Linked DNA regions of Defluviitalea raffinosedens. Each later gene encodes a partner of the first gene's protein in a complex. Links are inferred from orthologs where the notes say so. Each region holds a gene or a part of one and is shown in the gene's direction. Other genes may lie near its edges.

Evidence for each region.
Region 2: holB (region 1) and dnaX share a complex: the UniProt entries of both Bacillus subtilis proteins name them as parts of the DNA clamp loading complex. The link is inferred for Defluviitalea raffinosedens from one-to-one orthologs.

What each region holds. Positions count from the first base shown.
Region 1 is NZ_JAFBEP010000022.1:2,938-7,740, forward strand. The notes cover bases 1-2,934. They hold holB (DNA polymerase III subunit delta'), read left to right. Parts: upstream 1-929; coding sequence 930-1,940; downstream 1,941-2,934. Other genes in these bases: tmk (dTMP kinase), read left to right, coding at 1-96; JOD07_RS12890 (cyclic-di-AMP receptor), read left to right, coding at 68-397; JOD07_RS12895 (YaaR family protein), read left to right, coding at 418-861; JOD07_RS12905 (PSP1 domain-containing protein), read left to right, coding at 1,915-2,781; JOD07_RS12910 (tRNA1(Val) (adenine(37)-N6)-methyltransferase), read left to right, coding at 2,765-2,934. Also shown: more of JOD07_RS12910, read left to right, coding at 2,935-3,514; rsmI (16S rRNA (cytidine(1402)-2'-O)-methyltransferase), read left to right, coding at 3,527-4,372; JOD07_RS12920 (AbrB/MazE/SpoVT family DNA-binding domain-containing protein), read right to left, coding at 4,408-4,674. UniProt on the Bacillus subtilis protein: DNA polymerase III is a complex, multichain enzyme responsible for most of the replicative synthesis in bacteria.
Region 2 is NZ_JAFBEP010000010.1:26,478-31,172, reverse strand. The notes cover bases 983-3,808. They hold dnaX (DNA polymerase III subunit gamma/tau), read left to right. Parts: upstream 983-1,506; coding sequence 1,507-3,111; downstream 3,112-3,808. Other genes in these bases: recR (recombination mediator RecR), read left to right, coding at 3,524-3,808; JOD07_RS08795 (YbaB/EbfC family nucleoid-associated protein), read left to right, coding at 3,179-3,523. Also shown: JOD07_RS08815 (DivIVA domain-containing protein), read right to left, coding at 1-354; tRNA adenosine(34) deaminase TadA, read left to right, coding at 488-952; more of recR, read left to right, coding at 3,809-4,123; JOD07_RS08785 (VOC family protein), read left to right, coding at 4,345-4,695. UniProt on the Bacillus subtilis protein: Part of the beta sliding clamp loading complex, which hydrolyzes ATP to load the beta clamp onto primed DNA to form the DNA replication pre-initiation complex.

The sequences.
Region 1 (4,803 bases):
CAGAGTATAGACAATATCTACGAGCAAATTATAAAAGAAGTAAGCAGTTTATTAAAGGAGGATGCTTATGAAACTCATATTTGCGATCATTCATGATGAAGACGCCCACGGAGTAATGGATGAATTAAATAAAAAAGGTTTTGGAGTTACAAAGCTTGCCAGTACCGGTGGATTTTTAAAATCAGGAAATACAACGATCTTTATTGGAGTAGAAGAAGAAAAGGTTGATGAAGCTCTTAGTATTATAGAAAAGAAATGTAAAAGCAGAAAACAGGTAACAACAGCAAATTTACCACCAACCAATATAACGGAAGGATACATTCCTTATCCTATAGAAGTGACTGTAGGAGGAGCTACTATTTTTGTACTGGATGTAGACCGTTTTGAAAAAATCTAAGTTTTAAAGGGGAAAAAACAATGGATATGAAAGTCGGGCCAATTCAAACACCTTCTATACAAGCAACTAAAGAAGTAAAGGAAAAATCAGTAGAAAAAGATTTTGCCTTCACGCTTTTAAGCAAAATTGAGGAATCAGAGCTTCAAGAAAAGCTTGAAAAAATGTTAGAGGATATCACGGTCCAGGGTAAAAAATTAGCTGACCATATGGATATTAAAGATTTAAGAAAATATAGAACTTTGGTTTCTGACTTTATGAATGAAGTGGTATCGAGATCTCATAAGTTTTCCAGAGAGAATTTCCTGGATAAAAGAGGAAGACACCGGGTGTATGGTATTGTAAAAAAGGTTAATGACAATTTGGATGAACTGGCCCAGGAACTCATTAAAAAGGAAAAAGACCACTTGAAAATCTTAGAAAGAGTTGATGAAATCAGAGGATTGCTTTTGGATATAATAACTTAAAAATAGATCTATAAACTGCTGTAAAAAAACACAGCGGTATTTTTTTATCAAAAGATAGGAGATTTGCTATGTATACATTTGAAGAAATTATTGGTCATAGAGGAGTCATTCAAAATCTCCAGCAAGCGATTGAACACAATAAAGTATCTCACAGTTATATTTTTGACGGCATTTCTGGTGTTGGTAAAAAGATGATTGCATTTACTTTTGCCAAAACGCTTCAATGTTTGGAAAAAGGAACTGCACCCTGTAATAAATGCAGTTCGTGCAGAGCTTTTGACTCAGGAAATCATCCTGATGTTTTTTTTATCGATACAGATAAAAAGAATTTAGGAGTAGATGAAATCAGAGACCATATTCAAAAAGATATAGAAACAAAACCCTATAAATACAGGTATAAGATTTATATAGTGGACAAGGCGGACAAAATGACCGTGCAGGCTCAAAATGCCCTTTTAAAGACCATAGAAGAGCCTCCTTCCTATGGAATCATTATGCTTATTTCTACGAATTACAAACAATTTCTTCCCACTATTATATCAAGATGTTCCCTTATAAAGCTAAATCCTCTGAAGCCAGGAGAAATAAAAGATTACTTTAAAAGTACTGCTGTAGATCCTCATATGATTGATCTATACATTACTTTTTCCGGTGGAAGTATTGGCGCTATTAAAAACATGATGGAATCAGAGCATTTTTTGGAAATCAGAGAACATGTCATAAGATGGACTAATGAAATTCACTCAGGAGATTTAATGAAATTGTTTGAAATCCAAAAAGAAATGGAAAACTATAAAGAAGAAATAGATTTTGTACTGGATTTAATGTATGCTTGGTATAGAGATATTTTATTTCTAAAGCAAATGGGTAATAATCCATATATCATTAATAAAGATAAAGTTGATGTTTTGTTGAATACAGCTATGGTCTTATCTTATAATAAACTTGGCAAAAGTTTGGATGCAATAGAAAAAGCAAAAAAACAACTCAGGCAAAATGCGAATTTTCAACTTGCTTTAGAAATTATGTTACTACATATAAAGGAGAATGCACATGAACGTAATAGGAGTTCGTTTTAAGCGAGCAGGAAAAATATATTATTTTGATCCCGGTGATTTAGAAATAGAAGAGGGAAGTCATGTTATTGTAGAAACTGCAAGAGGTGTAGAATATGGAACGGTTGTTATAGCCAATCGAGATGTTCCTGAAGAACAATTGGTTCATCCCTTAAAAAGGGTGATTAGAATTGCAACGCCGGAAGATGATGAGACAGAATTTGAAAATAAAAGAAAAGAAAAAGAAGCTCTTGAAATATGTAAGCAAAAGATCAAAGAGCATAATTTAGAAATGAAGCTCATAGATGTAGAATTTACTTTTGACAATAATAAAATTATGTTCTATTTTACTGCAGAAGGAAGAATCGATTTTAGAGAACTGGTAAAGGATTTGGCGGCAATTTTTAGAACAAGAATAGAACTGCGTCAAATAGGAGTCAGGGACGAAACAAAAATGATGGGAAGCATAGGTATCTGTGGAAAGTCTCTATGTTGTGCGAGTTTCTTGTCAGAGTTCCAGCCGGTATCTATAAAAATGGCTAAAGAGCAGAATTTGTCCTTAAATCCTACAAAAATTTCTGGTGTTTGCGGAAGACTTATGTGTTGTCTGAAATATGAAGAAGAAACCTATAAAGAAATTAATGCGAAACTGCCTGATGTAGGACAAGAAGTAATGACTCCTGACGGTAAAGGAACTGTATTATCCGTTAATGTTCTTCGCCAACTGGTAAGGGTAGCAGTTGTTAAAAAAGAAGGAGATACGGAAGCTGGTGTATATTCTGTAGATGTCCTTCAGTTCACACCTTCTCCCAAGAAAAAAGATGAACAGGAAATAGAAGAGATCTATGATGAATTTACAGAATAATATTTTGCTTAGGGAAGGGGAAAGGATCGATGACCTGAATTTAAAAGGTTATCAAATCATTCAAAACCCCAAATTCTTTTGTTTTGGGATGGATGCAGTTTTACTTTCCGCCTTTACAGAAGTCAAAGAAGGAGATACAGTACTGGATTTAGGCAGTGGAAATGGCATAATACCTATGTTATTAGAAGCAAAGACTAGAGGAAAAAAATTTATCGGTCTTGAGATTCAAGAACAGAATGTGGATATGGCAAGAAGAAGCATTCTGCTTAATCATCTGGAAGACAAAGTAGAAATCCATCTTGGGGATGTTAAAAAAATAAAAGAGTATTATAAAGCCGAATCCTTTGATGTTGTTACATCCAATCCCCCTTATATGAATGCAGAAGGGGGACTAAAAAACTCCCATGAAGCAAAAACCATAGCAAGACATGAAGTGCTTTGTTCTTTAGAAGATATTATTTATGCTGCTTCTTATGTATTAAAAAATAAGGGCAGCTTTTATATGGTTCATCGTCCCCACAGATTGGTTGATATTATGGTGCTTTTAAGAAAATATCGTCTTGAGCCGAAAGCATTACAAATGGTTCATCCTTATATCGATAAAGAGCCTAATATGGTCCTTATAAAAGCGGTGAAAAATGCAAGAGCCTTGCTTAAGGGTTTAAAGCCTCTTATTATTTATAATGAAAAGGGTCAGTATAATGATGAAGTAAAGGAAATATACAATGAATAAAGGGGTAGCTCAATGCCTGGAACATTATATTTATGTGCAACACCTATTGGAAATTTAGAAGATATTACATATAGAGCGGTAAGAATTTTAAAAGAAGTGGATTTAATTGCTGCAGAAGATACAAGACATACAAAAAAACTCTTAAATCATTTAGAAATTACTACACCATTAACCAGTTACCACGAGCATAATAAGGCCGCTAAAGGACCAATATTGATTGAGAAATTAAAAGAAGGTTTAAACATCGCTCTTGTAAGTGATGCTGGAACTCCTGGAATATCCGATCCGGGAGAAGATCTTGTACGCCTTGCCCATGAAAATAATATTTTGGTTACGCCAGTACCGGGGGCCTCTGCGGTAATCTCAGGGCTTATTATATCGGGACTTTCTACCAGAAGATTTATTTTTGAAGGTTTCTTACCTACGGACAATAAAGGGCGAAATGAAAGGCTTAGAAAACTTTCTAATGAAGACAGAACCATTGTACTATATGAGGCTCCCCATAGGCTTTTAAAAACCTTAGAAGCCCTTTATGAGGCCTTAGGCAATAGAAAGATATCCATCGTAAGGGAACTTACCAAGCAGTACGAGGAAGTCAAAATAAGCACCATAGAAGAAAGCATAAAGTACTATCAGGAGGTTTCACCAAAAGGGGAATTTGTTTTAGTTATTGAAGGATTATCCAATGAAGCAATCAATGAAATAGAAATAAAGAAATGGGAAAATATTAGCATCGATGAACATGTCAGATTGTACATAGATCAAGGTAAAACTCAAAAGGAAGCCCTAAAGCAAGTGGCTAAAGACAGAGGGCTCAGTAAAAGAGAAGTTTATCAAATCATTCATCAAATCAAATAAAGAACAATAAAAAAAAGCCAGCTTCTGGCTTTTTTTTATTGTTCTTTAAGTTCCATTCCTGCTAATCTTACAAGTTCAATAATTGTTTCTTTAGAGATTTTCTTACCTTTATAGTCAATTAAATCTTCCATGCTACCAGTAAAAATGTCTGCTGGTTCATATTTCTTTAAAATGATTTTGTCGTTATCAACGAAAATCTCCAAAGCATCTTTTTCATGGATGTCTAAATTTCTTCTCAATTCGATAGGAAGCACCACTCTTCCTAATTCGTCTACTTTTCTTACAACACCTGTTGATTTCACGCTATATCCACTCCTCTAATATTTTGTTTTTCGACATTATATTACAATTAAAGAGTACCATAATTAACAATAAAAGTCAACACTATTTTTAAAATATAAAGAAATACATACAATAATAGTTATATAAGT
Region 2 (4,695 bases), on another replicon or contig:
TATGGAATGGATTTCATCTATTAAAGGATGAATATTTTTTTCATCAAATTGAGTAAGATAATTAGAGACTAATTTTTGGTATTCTTTTTGGAAAGCTTTTAAATTTTCTTCTGCTTGATCGAGCATATTTTTCATTTTAGAAAGGCGGCACTTGGCATCATTTTTTATTTGCTCCGCTTCTTTTTTTGCGTCGGATATGAGCTGGTCTGAAATCATTTGAGCGCTTACGATTGCCTGAGTGATGGCTTGTTCTTTTTCTTTGTAGTTATCTATTTGGCTTTGCAATGTAGAGATGTAAGAGTCCACCTGCTGTGGGTCATACCCCTTGCGGACTATAGAAAAATCTGTTTTCATAGGCTACCTCCCGCTATTAATATATTGGTAAAAATGGATGATACTAATAGATTAGCATTAATTTTATTGTAAGGCAATTGAATTTTCATAGTTTCTATGGCAAAATAGTACTATATACAGAAGGAGACTTGTCATGGAAGATTTGGAAATCTACTATATGAAAGAAGCTTTGCTTTTGGCCAAAAAAGCTTTTCAACTAGATGAAGTACCGATTGGAGCAATTATTACTTATAATAACCAAATTATAGGCAGAGGATATAACCAAAGAAATACTAAGAAAAATCCTCTCTCCCATGCAGAAATTCAAGCTATAGAGGAAGCGGCAGTTTACTTAGGGGATTGGCGCCTTGAGGGCTGTACCATGTATGTGACCTTAGAACCTTGCCCGATGTGTGCCGGTGCCATTGTGCAAGCCAGAATGGATAAAGTGGTTTTTGGAACAAGGAATCCCAAGGCAGGCTGTGGAGGTTCTATTCTTAATATTTTGCAAGAAAAGGCTTTCAATCATCAGGTAGAAATTGTGGAAGGAGTCTGTATGGAGGAATGTAGCAGCATTTTAAAAGAATTCTTTTCAAAAATGCGCCTAAAAAGGGAATAAATGGACGTTGACATATGAGTTAAAAATCTGTATACTAGGTAATGCATCACTTGATATAGTTAATAAGATTTCCGTGCTAGCCGGGGAGTTAGCGGTGCCCTGTAACCTGCAATCCGCTGTAGCAGGGGTGATGCCTGCCTGAGGCCTTATCTCTTTAAGGTCTGCCCTTTGTAAGTGGCGATGAGAATCGGGTCTTACGCAATAGAAGTTTACGAACCGTGTCAGGTCCGGAAGGAAGCAGCACTAAGTAAATGTCTCTATGTGCCGTAAGGGTGCCTAGTTTGAGCTAACTGCAAAGGTAACGCTTGGGGAGAATTGTCGAAGGCAGGTGCACGGATCATAATAATAAATAAATATAAAACAGATGGTCAAGCCATCTGTTTTTTTATTTAATGTTACATAGGAATACATAGGAAATCCTTTTTGATTTCCTATGTAATAAAAAAAGCCCTCATTCTTTCTTCTAGCCAAATATGGATTTTATGTTAAAATATAAGGATAAACTATTAAAAAATGCGAACACTTAAAGCGAAAGGATAAAAAGAGGTGTAACTATGTCCTACATGGCCCTGTACAGAAAAAAGAGACCTAAAAGTTTTGAAGATGTATTAGGACAAGATCATATTGTAACGACCTTAAAAAACCAGGTTAAATCCGGGCGAATTGCTCATGCATACCTTTTCTGTGGAACGAGGGGGACGGGGAAAACTTCTACTGCAAAGATTTTTGCCAAGGTTGTCAATTGCAAAGAACCTGTTGACGGACAGCCCTGCAACCAATGCAGTTTGTGCAAAGCCATGGATGAAGGAAGAAGTATGAATGTCATCGAAATAGACGCAGCTTCCAATAATGGAGTGGATAATATCAGGGAGATAAGAGAAGAGGTAAAGTATTCTCCCACAGAAGGCAAATACAAGATCTATATTATTGACGAAGTGCATATGCTTTCTACGGGAGCATTCAATGCACTTTTAAAAACTCTGGAAGAACCTCCTGCCCATATTATTTTCATATTGGCAACGACTGATCCTCAGAAAATTCCTGCCACCATCTTATCCAGGTGCCAAAGATTCGATTTTAGAAGAATCTCTATCGAAGACATTGCCTTAAGGTTAAAGCAATACATGAAGGAAGAAAATGTTGATATTGAAGATAAAGCACTGCATTATATCGCTCGTTTATCAGAAGGATCCATGAGGGATGCCCTAAGTATATTGGATCAGTGTATATCTTTCCACTATGGAAAATCCATTACTCTTGAACATGTATTGGATATGCTGGGGGCAGTGGATAGTGATATTTTCTTTGAATTTACATCCATACTGCATCATCAGGATAGTTTAAAAGCCATAGAGCTCATTGATCAAATTATGATGAAAGGCCGGGATATTGGCCAATTTGTTATGGATTTTATTTCTCATCTTAGAAATTTACTGATCGTACAAAGTACAAGCAATCCGGAAAGTATTCTGGATGTGACCAAAGAACATGTTGAGATTCTAAAGAAACAGGCAAAAGAAGTGGATGGGGTTTCACTGTTAAGATGGATTCGTATATTTTCAGAGTTATCCAATGAATTAAAATATACGGATCAAAAGAGAATCTTGCTTGAAGTGAACATTATAAAGATCTGTCAGCCGATAATGGATGAATCCAGAGATGTTTTGCTCGATAGAATTAAGCTGTTGGAGCAAAAGCTGTCTCAAGGGCTTATGGTAGCCACTAAAGAAGAAGTTAAACCTGAGCTCAAAGCTCTGACAGAAACTAAACCTCAAGTTGTAAAACCTAAAGCAGTTTCTAAAGATATTAAAAAGGGAGTCGATCTGTGGAATGATATCAAGCTGGGATTTGATCCGATGCTGCAGGCACTGCTTACAGATACCAAGGCTGGTTATTTAGAAGACGATATTTATTACATTGTGTTTAAAGATTCTGTGATCATAGACGCTATAAAAAAGAACCATGGGAATGCAATAATAGAAAAAATAGAAGAAACTTTGAAAAAAGAAGTGAATGTAAAGTTCATATCCATTGCAGAATATGAAAAGAAGTATAAAGAAATCTATGGAAATGTAAAAGAATCATCAGAAGAAACAGATCACATCGAAAAAGTAATACAGTTTTTCCAGGATCAAAACATTCATTTGGAAGTATGGTAAATATATTTATTTTTTTAAGTAGTCATGATAATATAAATATGATATAGAAGTAAAGAGGAGGATTTTGATGGCAAAAAGAAGTTTTGGCGGTGGAATACCTGGAAATATGAATAATTTATTAAAACAAGCTCAAAAGATGCAAAAAGAAATGGAAAAGATGCAGCAGGAGCTGGAAGAAAAAGCAATCACTGCAACTGCAGGAGGCGGTGCTGTAGAAGTTGTATTTAACGGCAAGAAGCAAATGCAGTCTATTACCATTAAGCCAGAAGTTATTGATCCGGATGATGTAGAAATGCTTCAAGATTTAATTCTTGCGGCTGTTAACGAAGGACTTCGCCAAGTGGATGAACTCGCTAATCAGCAAATGGGAAGAATTACAGGAGGAATCAATTTACCAGGAGGTCTTTTCTAAATGGGGTATTATGGAGATCCCATGGTGAAACTGATAGAAGCTCTCTCCAGCCTTCCGGGTATTGGAGCAAAAACTGCGCAGAGGCTTGCTTTTCATATTATTCATATGCCGGATGAAAATGTAGAAAATTTATCCAATGCAATTATTCAGGCAAAAAAAAATATAAAATATTGCAGTGTATGTTATACCTTAACGGATAAAGAAAAATGTGATATATGTTCTGATCCTAAAAGAGATGAAAAAACCATAATGGTTGTGGAAGACCCAAGGGATATGGCAGCCTATGAAAGAACGAAAGAGTATAAGGGTTTATATCATATACTCCATGGCGCCATTTCACCCATGCTGGGTATTGGGCCTAAGGATATAAAAATTCAGGAACTTTTAGAAAGAATACAAAATACTGAGGTTAATGAAGTCATTCTTGCAACCAATCCCAACATAGAGGGAGAAGCCACTGCAATGTATATCAGCAAACTTTTAAAACCTCTGGGCATTAAAGTGACCCGTATTGCCAACGGTGTTCCGGTTGGAGGAGACTTGGAATATGTAGATGAAGTTACTCTATCAAGGGCATTGGAAGGACGACGGGAACTGTAATAAAGTTTTTTAATGCGTAAAAAAGTTCTTTAGAACAGGAGAAATTTTAGATTTAATCCTAAAATTTCTCCTGTTTTTTTTGCTCTAGTTTTCTCCAAGTTGGATGTCAGTATATATATTATCTTGAAATTAATATTATAATTAGTGTATAACTTAATTATAATTTACTGCACAATTGTAATCTAATGAAAACTAAATATATAATTTACAGGAGGTATAGAATGAGAATTGAACATGTTGCAATGTATGTAAATGACTTGGAAAAGACAAAGGATTTCTTTATCACTTACTTCAATGCGAAATCAAATGATGGATACCATAATAAGAATACTAATTTTAAATCATATTTTTTAACATTTGATCATGGGGCAAGATTAGAAATTATGAATAAACCGAATATGGAGGATATAGATAAAACTTTGTTCCGTACTGGGCTAATTCATATTGCTTTCAGTGTTGGAAGCATAGAAAAGGTTAATGAACTTACAGAGCGCCTCAGAAAAGATGGCTATAAAGTAATTAGTGGTCCAAGAATTACTGGCGACGGATATTATGAAAGCTGCATAATTGGT